One region of the Lysinibacillus sp. C5.1 genome, then DNA from elsewhere that is predicted to be linked to it. Evidence: riboswitches for the same ligand, from Rfam matches in the RefSeq annotation. Region 1 holds a riboswitch; each other region holds the start of a gene.
The links. A riboswitch is a leader RNA that binds a small molecule or an ion and turns the genes downstream of it on or off. The one in region 1 is predicted to bind thiamine pyrophosphate.
Positions count from the first base shown of each region.

Region 2: another riboswitch for thiamine pyrophosphate. It lies ahead of thiT (energy-coupled thiamine transporter ThiT); the one in region 1 lies ahead of I5435_RS11950 (ABC transporter substrate-binding protein).
Region 3: another riboswitch for thiamine pyrophosphate. It lies ahead of thiW (energy coupling factor transporter S component ThiW); the one in region 1 lies ahead of I5435_RS11950 (ABC transporter substrate-binding protein).

Region 1 is NZ_CP066226.1:2,475,163-2,480,981, reverse strand. It holds gene parE (DNA topoisomerase IV subunit B) at 1-732, shown strand, start outside; gene parC (DNA topoisomerase IV subunit A) at 729-3,161, shown strand; TPP riboswitch at 3,360-3,471, shown strand; gene I5435_RS11950 (ABC transporter substrate-binding protein) at 3,672-4,670, shown strand; gene I5435_RS11945 (thiamine-binding protein) at 4,671-4,964, shown strand; gene I5435_RS11940 (ABC transporter permease) at 4,973-5,734, shown strand; gene I5435_RS11935 (ABC transporter ATP-binding protein) at 5,709-5,819, shown strand, end outside.
Region 2 is NZ_CP066226.1:4,033,545-4,039,363, reverse strand. It holds gene I5435_RS19915 (AAA family ATPase) at 1-2,910, shown strand, start outside; gene I5435_RS19910 (hypothetical protein) at 3,013-3,135, opposite strand; gene I5435_RS19905 (magnetosome magnetite crystal formation protein family) at 3,164-3,496, opposite strand; TPP riboswitch at 3,623-3,730, shown strand; gene thiT (energy-coupled thiamine transporter ThiT) at 3,855-4,415, shown strand; gene map (type I methionyl aminopeptidase) at 4,662-5,417, shown strand; gene I5435_RS19890 (hypothetical protein) at 5,445-5,819, opposite strand, start outside.
Region 3 is NZ_CP066226.1:839,504-845,322, forward strand. It holds gene I5435_RS03825 (VWA domain-containing protein) at 1-2,122, shown strand, start outside; gene thiW (energy coupling factor transporter S component ThiW) at 2,176-2,667, opposite strand; TPP riboswitch at 2,789-2,896, opposite strand; gene I5435_RS03835 (MFS transporter) at 2,960-4,156, opposite strand; gene I5435_RS03840 (ABC transporter substrate-binding protein) at 4,411-5,484, opposite strand; gene I5435_RS03845 (ABC transporter permease) at 5,481-5,819, opposite strand, start outside.

The sequences.
Region 1 (5,819 bases):
CCTGCACAATCTCGCAATGCTGCGAAAAACGAATTATATTTAGTCGAAGGTGATTCTGCTGGCGGTTCAGCGAAACAAGGGCGAGATCGTACGTTTCAGGCGATTTTACCGTTGCGCGGTAAAGTCATTAATACCGAAAAAGCGAAGCTCCAAGATATTATGAAAAACGAGGAGATTTCCACAATTATTCATGCTATTGGTGCAGGAGTTGGAGCGGATTTCTCAGTAGAAGATTCAGCCTACGATAAAGTTGTCATTATGACCGATGCTGATACGGATGGCGCACATATTCAGGTGCTCCTATTAACATTCTTCTATCGTTATATGCGCCCATTAATTGAGGCTGGTAAAGTATTTATTGCGTTACCACCACTTTATAAAGTATCAAAGGGTGTAGGGAAAAAAGAGGTCATTGAATATGCTTGGACCGAAAATGATTTACAAAAAGCCATTAAAAAAGTGGGGAAAGGCTATATCCTACAACGTTATAAAGGACTTGGTGAGATGAATGCTGACCAACTGTGGGATACAACGATGAACCCTGAGACACGGACGTTAATTCGTGTCACGATTGAAGATGGGGCACGTGCTGAGCGTCGCGTGACAACGTTAATGGGCGATAAGGTAGAGCCGCGCCGTAAATGGATCGAAGCAAATGTTAACTTCGGCATGGAGGATGATTCGAATATTTTAGACAATGAATTCATCCAACAAGAGGAGGACCAAGCATGAGTAGTACGGAAAAGTTTCAAGATTTACCATTAGAAGAAGTAATGGGAGACCGTTTTGGTCGTTATAGTAAGTATATTATTCAAGACCGAGCGTTGCCAGATGCGCGCGACGGTCTTAAACCTGTACAGCGACGTATTTTATTTGCGATGTATACAGAAGGCAATACGAACGATAAACCGTTCCGTAAGTCTGCCAAAACGGTCGGGAATGTAATCGGTAACTATCATCCACACGGTGATAGTTCGGTATATGAAGCGATGGTGCGAATGAGTCAAGATTGGAAAGCGCGCCATATGCTGATTGAAATGCACGGAAATAATGGTTCTGTTGATGGAGATCCACCTGCTGCGATGCGTTATACAGAAGCAAGATTGTCAGCAATTGCAGCTGAAATGTTACGTGATATCGGTAAAAAGACAGTGGAGTTTGTACCGAATTTTGATGATCAGGATATGGAGCCAACAGTATTGCCTGCTCGCTTCCCGAATTTGCTTGTCAACGGGTCGACAGGAATATCTGCTGGTTATGCCACAGATATTCCCCCACATGCACTTGATGAGGTGTTAGATGCCGTTTTAATGCGTTTAGATCAACCGAATTCGACTGTCGATGAGCTAATGACGGTGATTAAAGGCCCTGACTTCCCAACAGGAGGGATTATTCAAGGTGTCGATGGTATTAAAAAGGCATATGAAACTGGACGCGGTAAAATTATTGTTCGAGCTCAAGCAGCCATTGAACCATTAAAAGGTGGGAAAGAGCAAATCGTTATTACAGAGTTACCTTATGATGTGAATAAGGCAAATCTTGTAAAGAAAATTGATGAACAACGCGTCGATAAACGCCTGGAAGGCATTGCAGAAATTCGAGATGAATCAGACCGTACTGGTTTACGCGTCGTGATTGAGTTAAAAAAAGACGTGCCAGCACAGGGCATTTTAAATTACTTATTTAAAACTACTGATTTGCAAGTAGCCTATAACTTTAATATGATTGCGATCCATAATCGTCGTCCAACGATGATGACATTGCCACTGCTACTTGATGCGTACATAGCCCATCAAAAAGAAGTGGTGACAAACCGCTCCATTTATGATTTACAAAAGGCAAAAGACCGTTCTCATATTGTTGATGGCTTGATTAAAGCACTGTCGATTTTAGATGAAGTAATTGCAACAATTCGTTCATCGAATGATAAGCGCGACGCAAAAACAAATTTACAGGTGAAATTTGACTTTACTGAAGTGCAATCGGAGGCGATTGTGAGCTTACAATTATACCGTTTAACGAATACGGATATTACAGAGCTACGTCGTGAACAAGATGAGTTAAATGCACTGATTGCGAAACTAGAAGGTATTTTGCATAGCGGGGCGAAACTTGTACGTGTCATTAAACAAGAATTACTCGACATTAAAAAACGTTTTTCTGAACCACGCCGTTCGAAAATCGAACAAGAGATTGAAGAAATTAAAATTACGTTAGACGTGCTTGTTCCAAGTGAGGATGTTGTGGTCACAGTGACGAAGGATGGCTATATTAAGCGTACATCCACACGTTCGCATGCAGCATCTAATGGACAAGATTTTGCCATGAAAGACTCCGATTATTTACTGTATGAGGCAACGTTAAATACCCAGCATCATCTGTTGTTGTTCACAAATCGTGGGAATTATATTTATCAGCCTGTACATGAATTGCCGGATATTCGTTGGAAAGATCTTGGTCAGCATATCTCAAGTATTGTGCCAACAGGGGAAGATGAAACAATTATTGCAGTCTATGGTTTTGATTCCTTTGACCAGCCAAACACCTATATTTTAACCGCTACAAAGGAAGGGCAAATTAAGCGCTCGCCACTGCCAGATTATGCAGTAACTCGTTATTCGAAGCCTATTAAGACGATGAATGTCAAATCAGGCGATGAAATGATCATGGCCGATATTGTTTCAGACGAGGCAGAGCTGTTATTGATTACTGATACAGCCTACGCTATCCGCTTCCCAATTGAAGAACTTCCTGTCACAGGTGTTAAAACGGGTGGCGTGAAAGGTATCACGTTAAAAGATGGGGAAGTACTTGTTGGTGTAACAATATTAAAGCCGTCTGATACAGAGTATGTCGTGATTGTTACCCAACGAGGTGCTGTGAAGAAGATGAATGTCGCTGAAGTCGATATGGCAAGTAGAGCAAAACGTGGTTTAAAAGTGTTAACCGAATTAAAAGCCAATCCACATCGTATAGTTGCGGTAGTAAAAGCAAGTGATAAGGAGCAAGTCATTGTTGAAACAGAAAAAGGCGTAAAAGAAATCATTGATGTCAAAGGTTTAACGCGCGCAGATCGCCATTCGAATGGCTCCTTTAAAATAGATATCGCTACAGACGGTACCATTTCTCATGTAATGAAAATGAAAAAAGAAGAGGAATAATTTATTATGCCCATGTTCTTATACAGAACTGGGCTTTTTTCATCTAGCAAAATGCTTTGGAAAACGAATTACTAATTAGAAAGAAGTTTGCTCGCTTATGATAGGCATCGACAGCAAGGCTGATTTTAAAGGTTTAAAAATACGAGCTTGTCATTTGAAGATAGATAGGGGTATAATAATCAACGAAAAGTTCATAAGTTAAGAATGTAGGGGGGCTGGAAGTTGCCAGCTGAGATTGCGTCCGTTCAGATGCTGACCCTTTGAACCTGATTTGGCTCGTACCAGCGTAGGGAACATCTATTCAAAAATATTCGTACACTATTTTTTGATACCGTTTGCAAACGCCTGGGATAATTCCTAGGCGTTTTTTGTTTAAGGATGAAGAATTCCCTTAAGCAGTTAGAAAACAATGAGCATCGTCTGCAAACGGATTAAAAACAGCATACGCTTTTCTTCTGGTGAAACATTCAATCATGAACACTTTCAAATTACTTGCTAGGAGGATATAGCATGAAAAAATGGTTAATCATTATGGTTGCTGCACTAATTACATTAGTTGGATGTAGCGCAAAAGAAGACAAAAAAGAGGAAGCCAGTTCAGAAAAAAAAATATCAGTTGTACTGGACTGGACACCTAATACGAATCATACGGGACTTTATGTGGCGCAAAAGCTTGGCTATTTTAAAGAGCAAGGCTTAGACGTAGAGATTATTTTACCAGGTGATGCAGGTGCTGATCAGCTTGTGGCGTCTGGGAAATCAGAGTTTGGCGTAAGCATCCAAGAAGGCATTACGCAAGCTCGTGTACAAGGTGTACCACTTGTATCGATTGCTGCAATTATTCAACATAATACTTCAGGTTTTGCATCACTTGCTTCAAAAGGCATTACATCACCAAAAGATTACGAAGGAAAAACCTATGGTGGCTGGGGTGCTCCAGTGGAACAAGCTGTTTTACAGTCACTGATGCAAACAGAAAATGCTGATATAAACAAATTAGATATCGTCAATGCGGGAGATATCGACTTTTTCACAATGATGCAAAAGGATATTGATTTTGCGTGGATTTATTATGCTTGGACAGGTATTGAGGCAGAACTTCGTGGGGAAAAGTTAAATATGCAGTATTTAACCGACTATAGTGAGCAGCTTGATTATTACACACCTGTATTGGCAACGAATGAAAAAATGATAAAGGATAATCCTGATGTCGTAAAGGCATTTGTCGCAGCTACTGCTAAAGGCTATGAATATGCGATAGCGCATCCGAGTGAAGCGGCTGATATTTTACTTGAAGCGGTACCTGATTTGGATAAAGAGCTTGTGCATAAAAGTCAGGAATGGTTAGCGGGTAAATATCAAGATGATGCGGCGCAATGGGGAGAACAAAAGTTAGCAGTTTGGGAAAACTATGCGGACTGGATGACACAGAATAACGTTTTAGAAGGCGACTTTAATGCACAACAAGCATTTACAAACGACTTCTTACCAAAGAAAGGAGCAAAATAAATGGCGAATTCATTAATTAGTGTACAAATCATACCTAAAACAGAAAAATATGAGGATGTGATCCCATTTGTAGATGCGGCAATAGCTGTAATCGATGCTTCCGGTGTGCACTATGAGGTGCATCCACTGGAAACAACAATGGAGGGTGAATTATCCACTTTGTTACAAATTATTGAAGAGATGAATAAAAAGATGATTGACTTAGGCGCTATCAATGTTATTACACAAGTGAAAATTTTATATCAGCCAGCTGGTATTACAATGGGAACATTAACGGAGAAATATCGAGGGTGAAACAGGTAATGCTGAAAGGAAGGTCGATTATTTTTATCGCCTTCCTCTTATTCATATGGGAACTTATTATACGTGTAGCTGATATCCCGCATTGGCTATTGCCAGCGCCAAGTGCCATTATGATTGAAGGTATTGAATCGTATTCAACGTTTATTCCCCATGTTTGGGCCACGATTCAGCTAGCATTATTAGGGCTTGCTATTGGTGTGATGTGTGGCTTAAGCGTTGCGGTATTTTTACATCGCTCATCAACCATTAGAGCGTTTGTTTATCCGATTCTTATTGTGTCTCAAAATGTGCCAGTGCTCGTTTTAGCGCCATTATTAATTATTTGGTTTGGCTTTGGCCTGTTACCCAAGCTGATTATTATTTGTCTCGTTTGCTTCTTTCCAATCGTTATCGCGGCGATGGATGGGTTTCGCCAAACCTCTCCTGAGCTCAAACATTATTTTGCAATGATTGGTGCTACGAAGGGGCAAACATTTTGGAAATTAGAATGGCCTTATGCGTATCCATCTATCTTTTCCGGTATTAAGATTGCGGCGACCTATAGTGTGATGGGAGCGGTCATTGCTGAATGGCTTGGTGCAAAAAAGGGAATTGGTGTTTATATGACGCTCGCACAATCATCGTTTCGAACGGATCGCGTCTTTGTAGCGATATTTGCGATTGTCTTATTAAGTTTATTGTTATTTAGTGTGATTCGTTTTGTAGAAAAGCTTGTTGTAAAGGGGAGGGGCGCACATGCTGAACATTCAAGACATATCTAAGTCCTTTGGCTCGCTTGAAGTAGTGTATAATTTATCCTTTACCGTACAGGAAGGTGAATTTGTGGCAATCATTGGTCCTTCAGGT
Region 2 (5,819 bases), 1.6 Mb from region 1:
GGTGAAGATCGTCAGGATACAGCTATGCTTCGGAGTGGCTTTGCTGCGGATGATGTTTACACCGCAGTAGAATTGGTATTTGAAATGCGCGGTAAAGTGTATCACATTTTACGCCAACCAGGTCATATTAAAGCAAAAAATAAAAGTGTCACTGGAAGAAAAGTTGAATTAGCAGAAATAAAGGATGGTAAATTTGACTTTAGTATAGTGGAGAAGCAGCAAACAAATGAAGTAGATAAAAAACTGCTTGAAATTATAGGGCTAACAAAAGATCAGTTTAGTCAAATTGTGATGTTGCCCCAGGGGGAATTTCGCAAATTATTAACTTCTGATTCCTCCAATAAAGAAGTTATTTTACGTAAAATTTTTAAAACAGATCGTTTTAATGCAATGACCAAAAAACTAGATATCAAAAGAAAAGAAGCCGAAAAGGATGTCGAGCGTGCCCAGCAATTGAAAGAACATTTACTTGGACAAATTGCAGGTGCATTACCACAACGGTCATCAACACTATTTACTTGTATAAGCAATAATACGGATAATATGCATCAACTAAAAAATGCCCTTGAAGAAGAGCAATTCTTTTATAATGCTAGTATCCAAACGGAACAGCTCCGCTATGAAGAAGCCTATGCGCATCATCAAAAGGAACAAGAATATTACAGTATGGCGAAAGCGCTGAACGAGCAGTTCGAACAACAGGAGCAACGACAAGCCCGTTTGCAAATGCTGTTACAACAACAACATTTATATACAGCGAAGGAACAGGAAATACAATTAGCTGAACAAGCGGAGCGTCTTCTTACTTTTGAACAACAGTGTGTAGAATTACGGACAGAGCAAAATCATAAGGAACAACTTTATCAGCAAGCGACAATAAATCATCAAAACGCTTTAGCACAACTAGCAATAGCCCAGCAATTATTTTCAGAGGAAGAAGCGAAAGAACCAGCGCGTCAGCAAATATTGCAACAAGAAATGCAGCTATTAGCGCTGTTACCAAAGTTTGAGGCATTTGAGCATAATCAGCAACAACTAGAAATAACGCAACAACTTGTTGATAATGCTAAACGTGCAGTAGCAGATAATCTAAACATTTTAGAAAAAGAGCAAACCCAACTTCAAGAGTTAACAACAACCATTGAGCAATATGAAAAACAAATGGAGCCCTATGCGGGTTATTTAGAACAACTTCCTAAGCTTAAAGAACAAGTCACATTATTAGCTCAATTGGAAAAATATGAGCAAGCGAGTGAGCTAGCTGAGCAAGCGTTTCAAAGGGCGCAACAGCTCTATCAAGAAAGTAATAAAGCGCAACAGACTAAGGAACAACAATGGATTACCAGTCAGGCAAGTATTTTAGCAGCCAAGTTAAAAGATGGCGATGCTTGTCCAGTTTGTGGCAGTACAACACACCAATTAACACATAGTGAGCCACTAGCAGTCGTGGATGAAGTGGAGCTGGAAACAATCCGCGCGACAGCTCATGCAAATGAGAGAAATTATTACGAAAAAGAAGCAACAGTCAAAACAACAAAGCAATTGCTTCAAGAGGTGGCTGAACAGGTAGAAGCTAGCCATATATCACTAGCTGATCGAGTAGATCTTACAACTTCATTACAATTCATTGAGCAACAAGTTACTGTTTTAAAAATCGTTAACGATCAACTATCTATCGCACGGACTAAGCTAAAAGAGCAACTGGCAAGAAATGAACAATTACAACACAAACAAGTCCAGTTAGAGCACTATTTTGCCGAGCAGTCGAAAGAATTAATTAAACAGCAAGCAATTGTAGAAGAACAACAAAAGTACATTCCTGAACATGTAAAGTCATTGCAACAATTAAAGCAAACAATGGAAGATATAAAATCGCAAAAGAATGCATTACAAGCAGCATGGAACGCGAGCCAGCATAATCTACAAGCAACAAAAGAAGCGTCACATAAAGCAGCTATAGCAGAAGAACTGGCAAAAAAAGCCTATGAGGAATTGCAAAACAAACTGAATGAAAAACGAGAACAATTTGTCACAAGCATGAACAATGTAGGTTTTACAACATATGAAGCATATGCGGCGGCAAAGCGAAGTGTTGTACAAATCGAGGAATTACGTAAAGCGTGCCGGGATTACGCTTTACAACAGCACTCTTTACAGCAACAAATCTTAGATGGAGCACAACATCTTGAAGGAAAAGAGAAGCAAAATTTAACGATATTAGAAGACAAGCTTGAGATGCTGCGAGCTACATCTGAAGAAGCATTTAAAATATTGCAACAGACGAAAAATTATGCAACAGCATGTGCTGACTTTATTGTTAAAGTTGATGAAACGGCGAGGGAAATACGGATACTCGAAAAAGAAGCAGGCCGTGTAAAAGAACTTTACACCGTGTTGAATGGTCAAAATCCTAAAAAACTGTCATTTGAGCGTTATATTCAAATCAATTATTTAGATAAGATTACAGCAGCAGCCAATCTTCGTTTATTCCATTTATCAAATGGACAGTTTGAATTGCGGCGCTCTGATCGCTTGGAGAAGCATGCCAAGCAAAGTGGGTTAGGGTTAGATGTGTATGATGCTTATACGGACCAATTAAGAGATGTAAAAACATTATCTGGTGGGGAGAAGTTTAATGCATCATTAAGTCTTGCATTAGGTATGGCAGATGTTATTCAAAGCTTCCAAGGAAATATTCAGATTGAAACGATGTTTATCGACGAGGGCTTTGGTTCTTTAGATGAGGAAGCGTTAAATAAAGCAATTGATACGTTAATTGATTTACAAGATTCAGGAAGAATGATTGGTGTTATTTCACATGTAGCCGAGTTAAAAGCCGCAATGCCAGCCGTTTTACATGTTGAAAAAACGTTAAGTGGGCATAGTACAACACACTTTGAAGTAAAGTAGTGCCAGTCACCCAAACAATTCTAAATAAAACCCACTTGCACTGTGTGGTGTAAGTGGGTTTTGTGTGCCAGTCACTCAAACAATTAAAAGAAGTCAGTGCACCTATTTTCTGCGTGTTGATACGTAAGGTGTTGTCCCTTTTTTTGCAGCAACTACTTTTTTGACAATAGGAATGACAATAGGTGCAAATTTTATAGCGGTTTTCACTACTTTTGATACTTTCATGAATACGACATCTCCTTAGTACTAAATTTTAACGTATAACTCGTACAGCTTGCACAATATTCCAAATAACAATACCTAATGATACGAGTAAATAAATTGCAAATGAAGCAAACCAAATGATAATGAATGTATTCCCATTTGAAGAAGGATCAAACGTGTTCAATGACATTGATGAAAATATAGAGATAGCAAAGAAAATGATACCCAAGACTAATGGAATCAAGTGAGAAATAAGTGCTCGAATGGAATGTCTTTTGACTTCACTATCTTTTGAAACAAAGTAAACGACTAATGGAACGACAAATGGTGCAATAAAAACACTGAGATAACTAAACGCAGATAAAACTTTTTGATTCTCCATAATTGTTCCTCCCTTTTTAATATTTACGCATAGAAAGCGTAAAAGTTTCAAAAAAATAATTGAGGAAAAGGTTGTAATACCAAAGGTGTTTGCGTACAATGAGGGTGTTCAATAAAAATGAGATGTAACGACCACAAGGGGAGCTGATGATGTCAGCTGAGACTGGGCACGTAATGCCTTTACTCTTTGAACCTGTAAGTTAACACTTGCGTAGGGATGTGGATAGAAACCGACACTTTTACGATGTGAGGCTCTGTCCTGGCATCGTTTTTTATGCCGGATTGAGGTGCACATCCAAATAATTGTTTTCTATTCCTGCTCTTGTATCCTACATCGGAACAAAGGAGAGAATAATAGTATGGACAAAAAAAGATTACTCATGCTGGTGGAGATTGCAATTTTTGCAGCGGTAGGGCTTGTGCTCGATCAAGTTTCTTTTAAAGTATGGGCACAAGGTGGCTCGGTAAGCTTAGTCATGATACCAATTATTTTAATGGCATTTCGTTGGGGGCTTTTGTCAGGGCTCACAACAGGTCTATTAATTGGTGTGTTACAAACAATGTTTGGTGCTTATATTGTGCATTGGCTTCAAGGATTACTAGATTATGGGGCAGCCTTTACTGTAGTAGGTTTAGCGGCAATCGTTCGTGAACCTGTATTAAAAGCCGCAACAGCACTCAACAAAAAGAAAATGGCTCTGTACATAGTGATGGGAACAGTGTTAGCTGGTTTTTTACGCTATCTTGCACACACGATTGCAGGTGCAGTATTCTTTGCGGAGTATGCGGGCGATCAAAATGCATGGATTTATTCAATTATTTATAATGGAACATATATGCTACCAGCAACTATTTTAACAGCGATTGTCGGTGTTCTATTATTTACAGCAGCGCCACAATTAATGCAACGAAAATTATAAATGAATGGAAATAGTATGCTAAGAATCACTTAGTATACTATTTTTTTTATATCGAGAACAATCAGTTTAAATGAACTGTAGAGAAAGGCTGTTTTAATGTCTAAAGACTTTTAAAATCGTCTGTTTTTTCTATGAGTAGCACTTATGAAATTCTATTGGCATAGAATAATTAAAGCTTTTGGCGTTATGCACATAAAAAGTTATGTTATATTAAAGAGTAGATATTAGATGAAAGGGACGTTAAAAATGATTGTAAAAACCCAAGAAGAAATTGAAGCCTTTAAAAAAATTGGTCGCATTTGTGCGGAAATTCGTGAGGCGATGAAAGCAGCTACAAAGCCTGGTGTGACAACACTTGAATTAGATGAAATTGCAGGACGCATGTTTGCTGAAGCAGGAGCTATTTCAGGTCCTAAGGGAGAGTATGATTTCCCAGGTTACACTTGTATTAGTGTCAATGAAGAAGTTGCCCATGGTATTCCAGGACAACGTATTATTAAAGAGGGAGATATTGTTAATATTGATGTATCTGGCTCTTTAAATGGTTACTTTGCAGATACAGGTATTTCTTTTGTAGTAGGGGAAGGTTATGAGGATAAAGAAAAACTTTGCCGCGTAGCAAAAAGCGCTTTTGATCGTGCAATGACAAAAGTAAAAGCTGGTTCGAAATTAAACCAAATTGGGAAAGCGGTAGAGCGTGAGGCTTATGCCAATGACTTAACAGTTATTATGAACTTAACGGGTCATGGATTAGGTCGTTCATTGCATGATGAACCAAACCACATTTTAAACTATTACGATGCGTGGGATTCAACAATTATGAAAGAAGGCATGGTGTTAGCTGTAGAGCCATTTATTTCAGCAAAAGCAGAGCATATCGTTGAAGCTGGTGATGGCTGGACATTTATCACGCCTGATAAATCTTTAGTTGCCCAAATTGAGCATTCGATTATTGTAACAAAAGACAAACCAATCATTTTAACTTCATTAGATGAGCAATAAGACGAAATAAAAAACCTGCTTACCGATTTATTTTTGGTAAGCAGGTTTTTTTTTGACGAATAGAATACCAACAACAAGTACCCCACATAAAAATAAGGCTGCTGTCGTCACAAGCAACTCGTCAAGATGATTATGAAATGCAATGCCAACGAATGCCCAAATGAAAACGCTAGGATAGACAATATCAAAATGATGATAACGTATATGTAAGGCAATCACGACACCAATTGTCAGTAAAATAACTGCCCAAAGTGGATTGCTAAGACCAAAGCCATTCCATTCATAAGAAGTTAACGTAAAACTCGTATTTGTCATCAATAAAAATGTAGACCAAGCAAAGTAAAGTGAAATCGGTAGGCGGCCAGATAATGCATTATTGGAATGTGAGTACGTATTGTAAAG
Region 3 (5,819 bases), 1.6 Mb from region 1:
ACTAACAGATGCCAATGAAACACAAGGCAATGCGTTAGAATTTGCCACGAAGCTAAAAGGCTCCAATATTAGTGTAGATGTCGTGCCGTTTCATCAAAATGTGACGAATGATGTGTCACTGAAAAGCTTTGTGACACCACAAATAGCTTACGTAGGTGAACAGCAACAGCTTGTGACGGAAGTCAATGCCACAGCGGCAGGGCAAGGTGAATTATTGCTGTACGAAAATGACAAACTGATTCATCGAGAGTCGGTGGAGCTTGCTCAAGGTTCCAATGTTTTTACTTATAAACATACGGCAACTGCAGAGGGGCTTGTGAAATATGAGGCGCTCGTGCAAGTTGGACAGGATGCTATTTTTGAAAATAATAAATTAACAAGTGTGACGATGGTACAAAGCGAGCCACATTTACTGATTGTCAATGGCTACGATACGGCATCACCAATTGCTGCAGCTCTAGGATCAAATTCAATTTCCTATGATGTTGTGGATGCAGCAAGCTTACCAAATGAACTGTCTAGTTATTTGCAATATAACGCGATTATTTTTGATAATGTTCCTGGACACTTAGTTGGAGAGGCGAAGATGAGCGTTATTGAACAGGCAGTGAAAAACTTTGGTGTTGGCTTTACAATGGTCGGCGGTGAAAATAGCTTCGGCTTGGGTGGTTATTTTAAAACACCGATTGAAACATTACTACCTGTTGAGATGGAGATAAAAGGCAAAGAACAATTGCCATCTTTAGGGCTCGTCATTGTACTTGACCGTTCAGGAAGTATGTATGGCTCAAAATTAGAGCTTGCGAAAGAAGCGGCGGCTCGATCTGTTGAAATGTTACGAGATGAAGATACGCTAGGATTTATCGCCTTTGATGATCGCCCTTGGGAAATCATCGAAACTGGACCATTAGGCAATAAAGAAGAAGCCGTCGATACGATTTTATCGGTTACGCCTGGTGGTGGTACAGAAATTTATCGTTCATTGGCAGCAGCCTATGATAGTTTAGCTGATTTAAAATTGCAAAGGAAACATATTATTTTACTTACAGATGGACAATCACAAGCTGGCAATTATGAGGATTTAATTGAAACGGGGAAAGAACAAGGAGTGACACTGTCAACTGTGGCGATTGGACAAGATGCTGATGGCAATCTTCTGCAAGGGCTAAGTGAAATGGGCAGTGGTCGCTTCTATGATGTCATCGATGAACAGACAATTCCTTCGATTTTATCACGTGAGACAGCGATGATTTCACGTACGTATATTGAAGACAATCCTTTCTATCCAACAATCTACAATGCATCTGGCTGGAATGCATTATTTGCGAATGGTGTGCCACAAATGAATGCCTACATTGGCACAACAGCGAAGCAGGGAGCTGCTGTTATAGCAGAAAGTGAGAAAGAAGATCCGGTATTAGCACAATGGCAATATGGACTTGGTAAAACTTTTGCTTTCACATCCGATTCAACGGGGAAATGGGCTGGTGACTGGGCAAGATGGCAGGAATGGGGAACATTTTGGCAAACCATTATATCGCAAATGCTACCAAGTTATAATGATGTCGCCTATGATGTACGTCTTGATACAGATGGTTCATTTATTATCACCGATCCGACAAATGAAGCAGCATTTTTAGATATTGTTGCTGTCGATGAAGCTGGTGAGGAGCTTGATATACAGCTTGAAACGCTATCTGCCTCGCAAGTACGCGCGGTTGTCCAAGCGAAGCCTGGTTTAATTTTCTTCCGCATCGCTGATGAAGAGCAGGCTATTTACCAAGCAGGTCTTAGTGTACCTTACAGTGCTGAATATGAATTACGTCCTGTGAATGAAACCGTTGTAGAGCAACTAACAAAGCAAACTGGCGGCTCAGTATTGAAAGAACCACAAGAAGTGTTCCGTGATTTCACAAACAAAGGAGCAGAGCGCCAAAGTATTGCGACATGGCTACTCTTAGCAGGGATGTTGCTATTCTTCTTGGATATTACGATTCGACGCTTTGGTTGGCGCTTTATAACAAGTCGCAGGCACAATGAAAAGCCTGTAGACGAAACAGCCGTGCAGGTGGAAAACACCAATGTTGCGCAGTTATTAAAAGGCATGAAAAAACGCTCATAATAAAAAGATGGCACATTGCGAAAAAAGCATGTGCCATCTTTTTTTGAACATAGCTACTTAGTAATAAGAATAGACGGTGCGGTTTTCCGAAGACTGCTCGCGATGATAATGCCGAGACATGCCCCAATCAAACTAGATGTCAAAAAGGCGGGCATAAAAAATAATGCAGCTACGGATGTTCCCATAAATAATTGCGCATAAGGTACAGCGATTAGTGAAGCAAGGATACCTGTGCCGAATACTTCACCAACTCCTGCTAGCCATTTCTTGCCGCTATATTTATAAGCAAAAGCAGCACATGCTGCACCGATGACACTTCCGGGAATCGCTAAAAGAGAGCCCGTGCCTGTTAGTATGCGAATAATGGCTGTTAGCAAAGCAACGATAATGGTAGGCACAGGCCCTAGTAAAATGGCACCGATAACGTTAATAGCATGTTGTACAGGATAGGCACGAGCAATCCCAGTTGGAATCGAGACAAATATGGAGCCTGCTACAGCAATAGCAACCAATAAAGCCATGATAGTTAGTTTTTGAATAGCCATGATAGTTCCTCCTTTATTTTATAGAACATGTGGAATTGTTGGTAAAACGACCTAATGGATGACAAAAAGACCGCTCCCTCTAAACAAAAGGAAGCGGTCTTGTATTTGATAATGACACAATAAGCAAGAGTCGCCACTTCCCTCCGCTAGTGTGAACTAGATCAGGTTCAAAGGGTCCGTATATGACCATATACGTCTCAGCCTTGTAAAGACTCCCCTAGTGGTAAACATGATATTAAATTTCTACTAATAAATGTAACATAACATCTATATTAGTCAACGCTATTTCACATTATTTCGAGTCAGGTTGCATAAGATGTGGCGCCTTTTTTAAAGTCCAAATAAGTGCTAAGAAGAAGCAGGCCATTAAAATAATTGCCCCGAAAATATAAGGACTATTTATATTCCAATCAAAAAGAACGCCTGCTAGTGCTGGCCCAATCATATTGCCGAGGCTCATATACGCATTATTAAGACCAGCGGCAAAGCCTTGCTCATTTTCAGCCAGTTTAGAAATTAATGTGTTAACGGCAGGGCGAATTAGTGTAGTGGCTGTTGAGAAAATCGTTGCAACAATTAATATTAGTGCAAAACCAGATACAAATAATATTGCATAAATTGCTACAGCCGCAATAAATAAATTGACTAACACAACTTTCATTTCACCAAAACGTTTAAAGAGTGGTGTAATGACAAACATTTGAACAATAACACCAAATGCACCACCTACAGTCAGCAAGATAGCAATATCGGCAGGCGTGTAATTAAACTTGTCCGTTACAAATAATGATAATGTCGTTTGAAAATTAGCGATGCCAAACGAGAATACTAGCATAATAATAAGCATGACAAAGTATGGCATTTTGACTGAACGTACCATCTGCTTTGCAAGATTTTCTTGTTTTTGAGCTTTCTGAGCTGCAGTGGGCTTTGTGGAAGGTAGTAAAAATACCGATAGAATAGAAGCAATAATAGCTGCTCCACCAGCCGTAAAGAATGGGAAATGCAAGCTAACTTTCGATAGAAACCCGCCAATACCAGGTCCAATCATAAAACCAAGAGACATGGCAGCTCCTAACATGCCCATTCCTTTTCCTCGTTCTTCATACGTTGTGACATCTGCCACAAACGCCATAATAGGCGGTGCAACAAAGGCTGAACCTAAACCACCTAAGAAACGGGCAACAAAAAGCATCCATACATCTGTAGATAAACCAAATGAAATTTGCCCAAGGCCAGTGACAATCAGACCAAAGATAATCAAATTTTTTCGACCATATCGATCTGAGAGATTCCCAGCAATTGGAGAAAAAACGAATTGTGCTAAGGCGAACGTTGCAATTAGCATGCCAAGAACTTGTCCTGCAGCTCCAAATATTTTTAAATACTCTGGCATAACAGGAATAATAATCCCAATACTCCCCATTGCGATAAACATATTAAACATTAAAATATACAACGCGGCCTTATTAGACTTCTGCTGGGTCATCGAATACCCCCCTTTATTTACTATTAAAACATTACTAAAGTCTATCATAAAGAAATAATGCTTGGCTATCAGATTATAGTCGTAGGTAGCTGTCATGGTTATGATACAAGTACAAGGCGACAGAATAAAGAAAATTGCCACTAAAAATCATCAATCGCCACCAATTGCCGTAGCGGACATCAACAGTCCCATCAAAAAAGTGTTAGATTGATGGCTGTCAATCTAACACTTTTTTGGCTTCGTTTCTTTCGTATTTATCGAATACTCATTTTAAATTCTAAAAATAATTCATTGTATTTCCCTAAATAATCGGGTCCTAGGTTTTTATAGACTTCTAACGTTTTGCGTTGTTCTTCTGAAGGGTAGAAGCGCTCATCAGCAATAACTTCTTCATCCATTAAGCTCATTGCTGCAGTATTTGGAGTAGAGTAGCCTACATAATCTGCATTTTGAGCTCCAGATTCCGCATTTAACATAAAGTTAATGAAAGCATGTGCGCCATCAATATTTTTCGAAGTTTTCGGGATTACCATATTATCAAACCACAAGTTCGAACCTTCTTCTGGCACAGCAAAGTCTAAATCTTCATTTTCTGATAGCATATCTGCGGCTTGACCAGACCAAGTGAGTGCGATGGCTGCTTCGTTATTAATCATAAGCGGTGTAATCTCATCACCAATAATCGCTTTGACGTTTGGTGCGAGTGTAATCAGTTTGTCTGTGGCCTGACGTAACTCTTGGTCATCTAACGAGTTCAGGGAGTGTCCAAGACTGTTCAAACCCATACCGATGACTTCACGTGCACCGTCTACTAAAAAGACTTTACGTTTTAAAGAAGGATCCCATAAGTCTTGCCATGAAGAGAAATCTAAGTTACCTACTAAATCCGGATTATAGACAATGCCAACTGTGCCCCAAAAATAAGGAACAGAGTATTTATTGTTATCATCAAATGGCAAATCTAAAAAATAAGGGTCGATATTTTTAAAGTTCGGGATTTTTGTTTTATCTAAAGGAAGTAATAAATGTTCTTCCTTCATTTTTTCAATCATGTACTCAGAGGGCACAGCAATATCGTATGCCGTCCCACCTTGCTTAATTTTCGTCATCATGGCCTCATTGGAATCAAATGTTTCGTAAATGACATGGATGCCTGTTTCTTTTTCAAATTGCTTTAGTAAATCGGGGTCTATATATTCGCCCCAGTTAAAAATAGTTAATGTATCTTTTCCACTTTTACCACCGGTAGCGCTCATTGCATCAGCCGCGTACACTAACAGGGCGGAGACGACAAGTATGGCGATGGTAGCTTGAATTAAAGACTTCATTGTTGTCCCTCCGTTCTTTTACTCGTACGACTTGTGAAGAAATAATAGCCGACTACTACTATAATTGTAACGAAGAATACTAAACCAGAAATGGCGTTCACTGTCAGAGAAATACCAGCACGTGCCATCGAGTAAATTTCAACAGATAAAGTACTAAAGCCATTTCCTGTCACGAAAAATGTTACAGCAAAGTCATCTAGTGAATACGTTAAAGCGAGAAAGAAACCAGCAAAAATCCCTGGTTGGATATACGGTAAAATAACGCGCATCATAACATCTTTTTTCGTTGCGCCAAGATCTAAAGCCGCATCAATTAACGACTTATTCATCTCTAA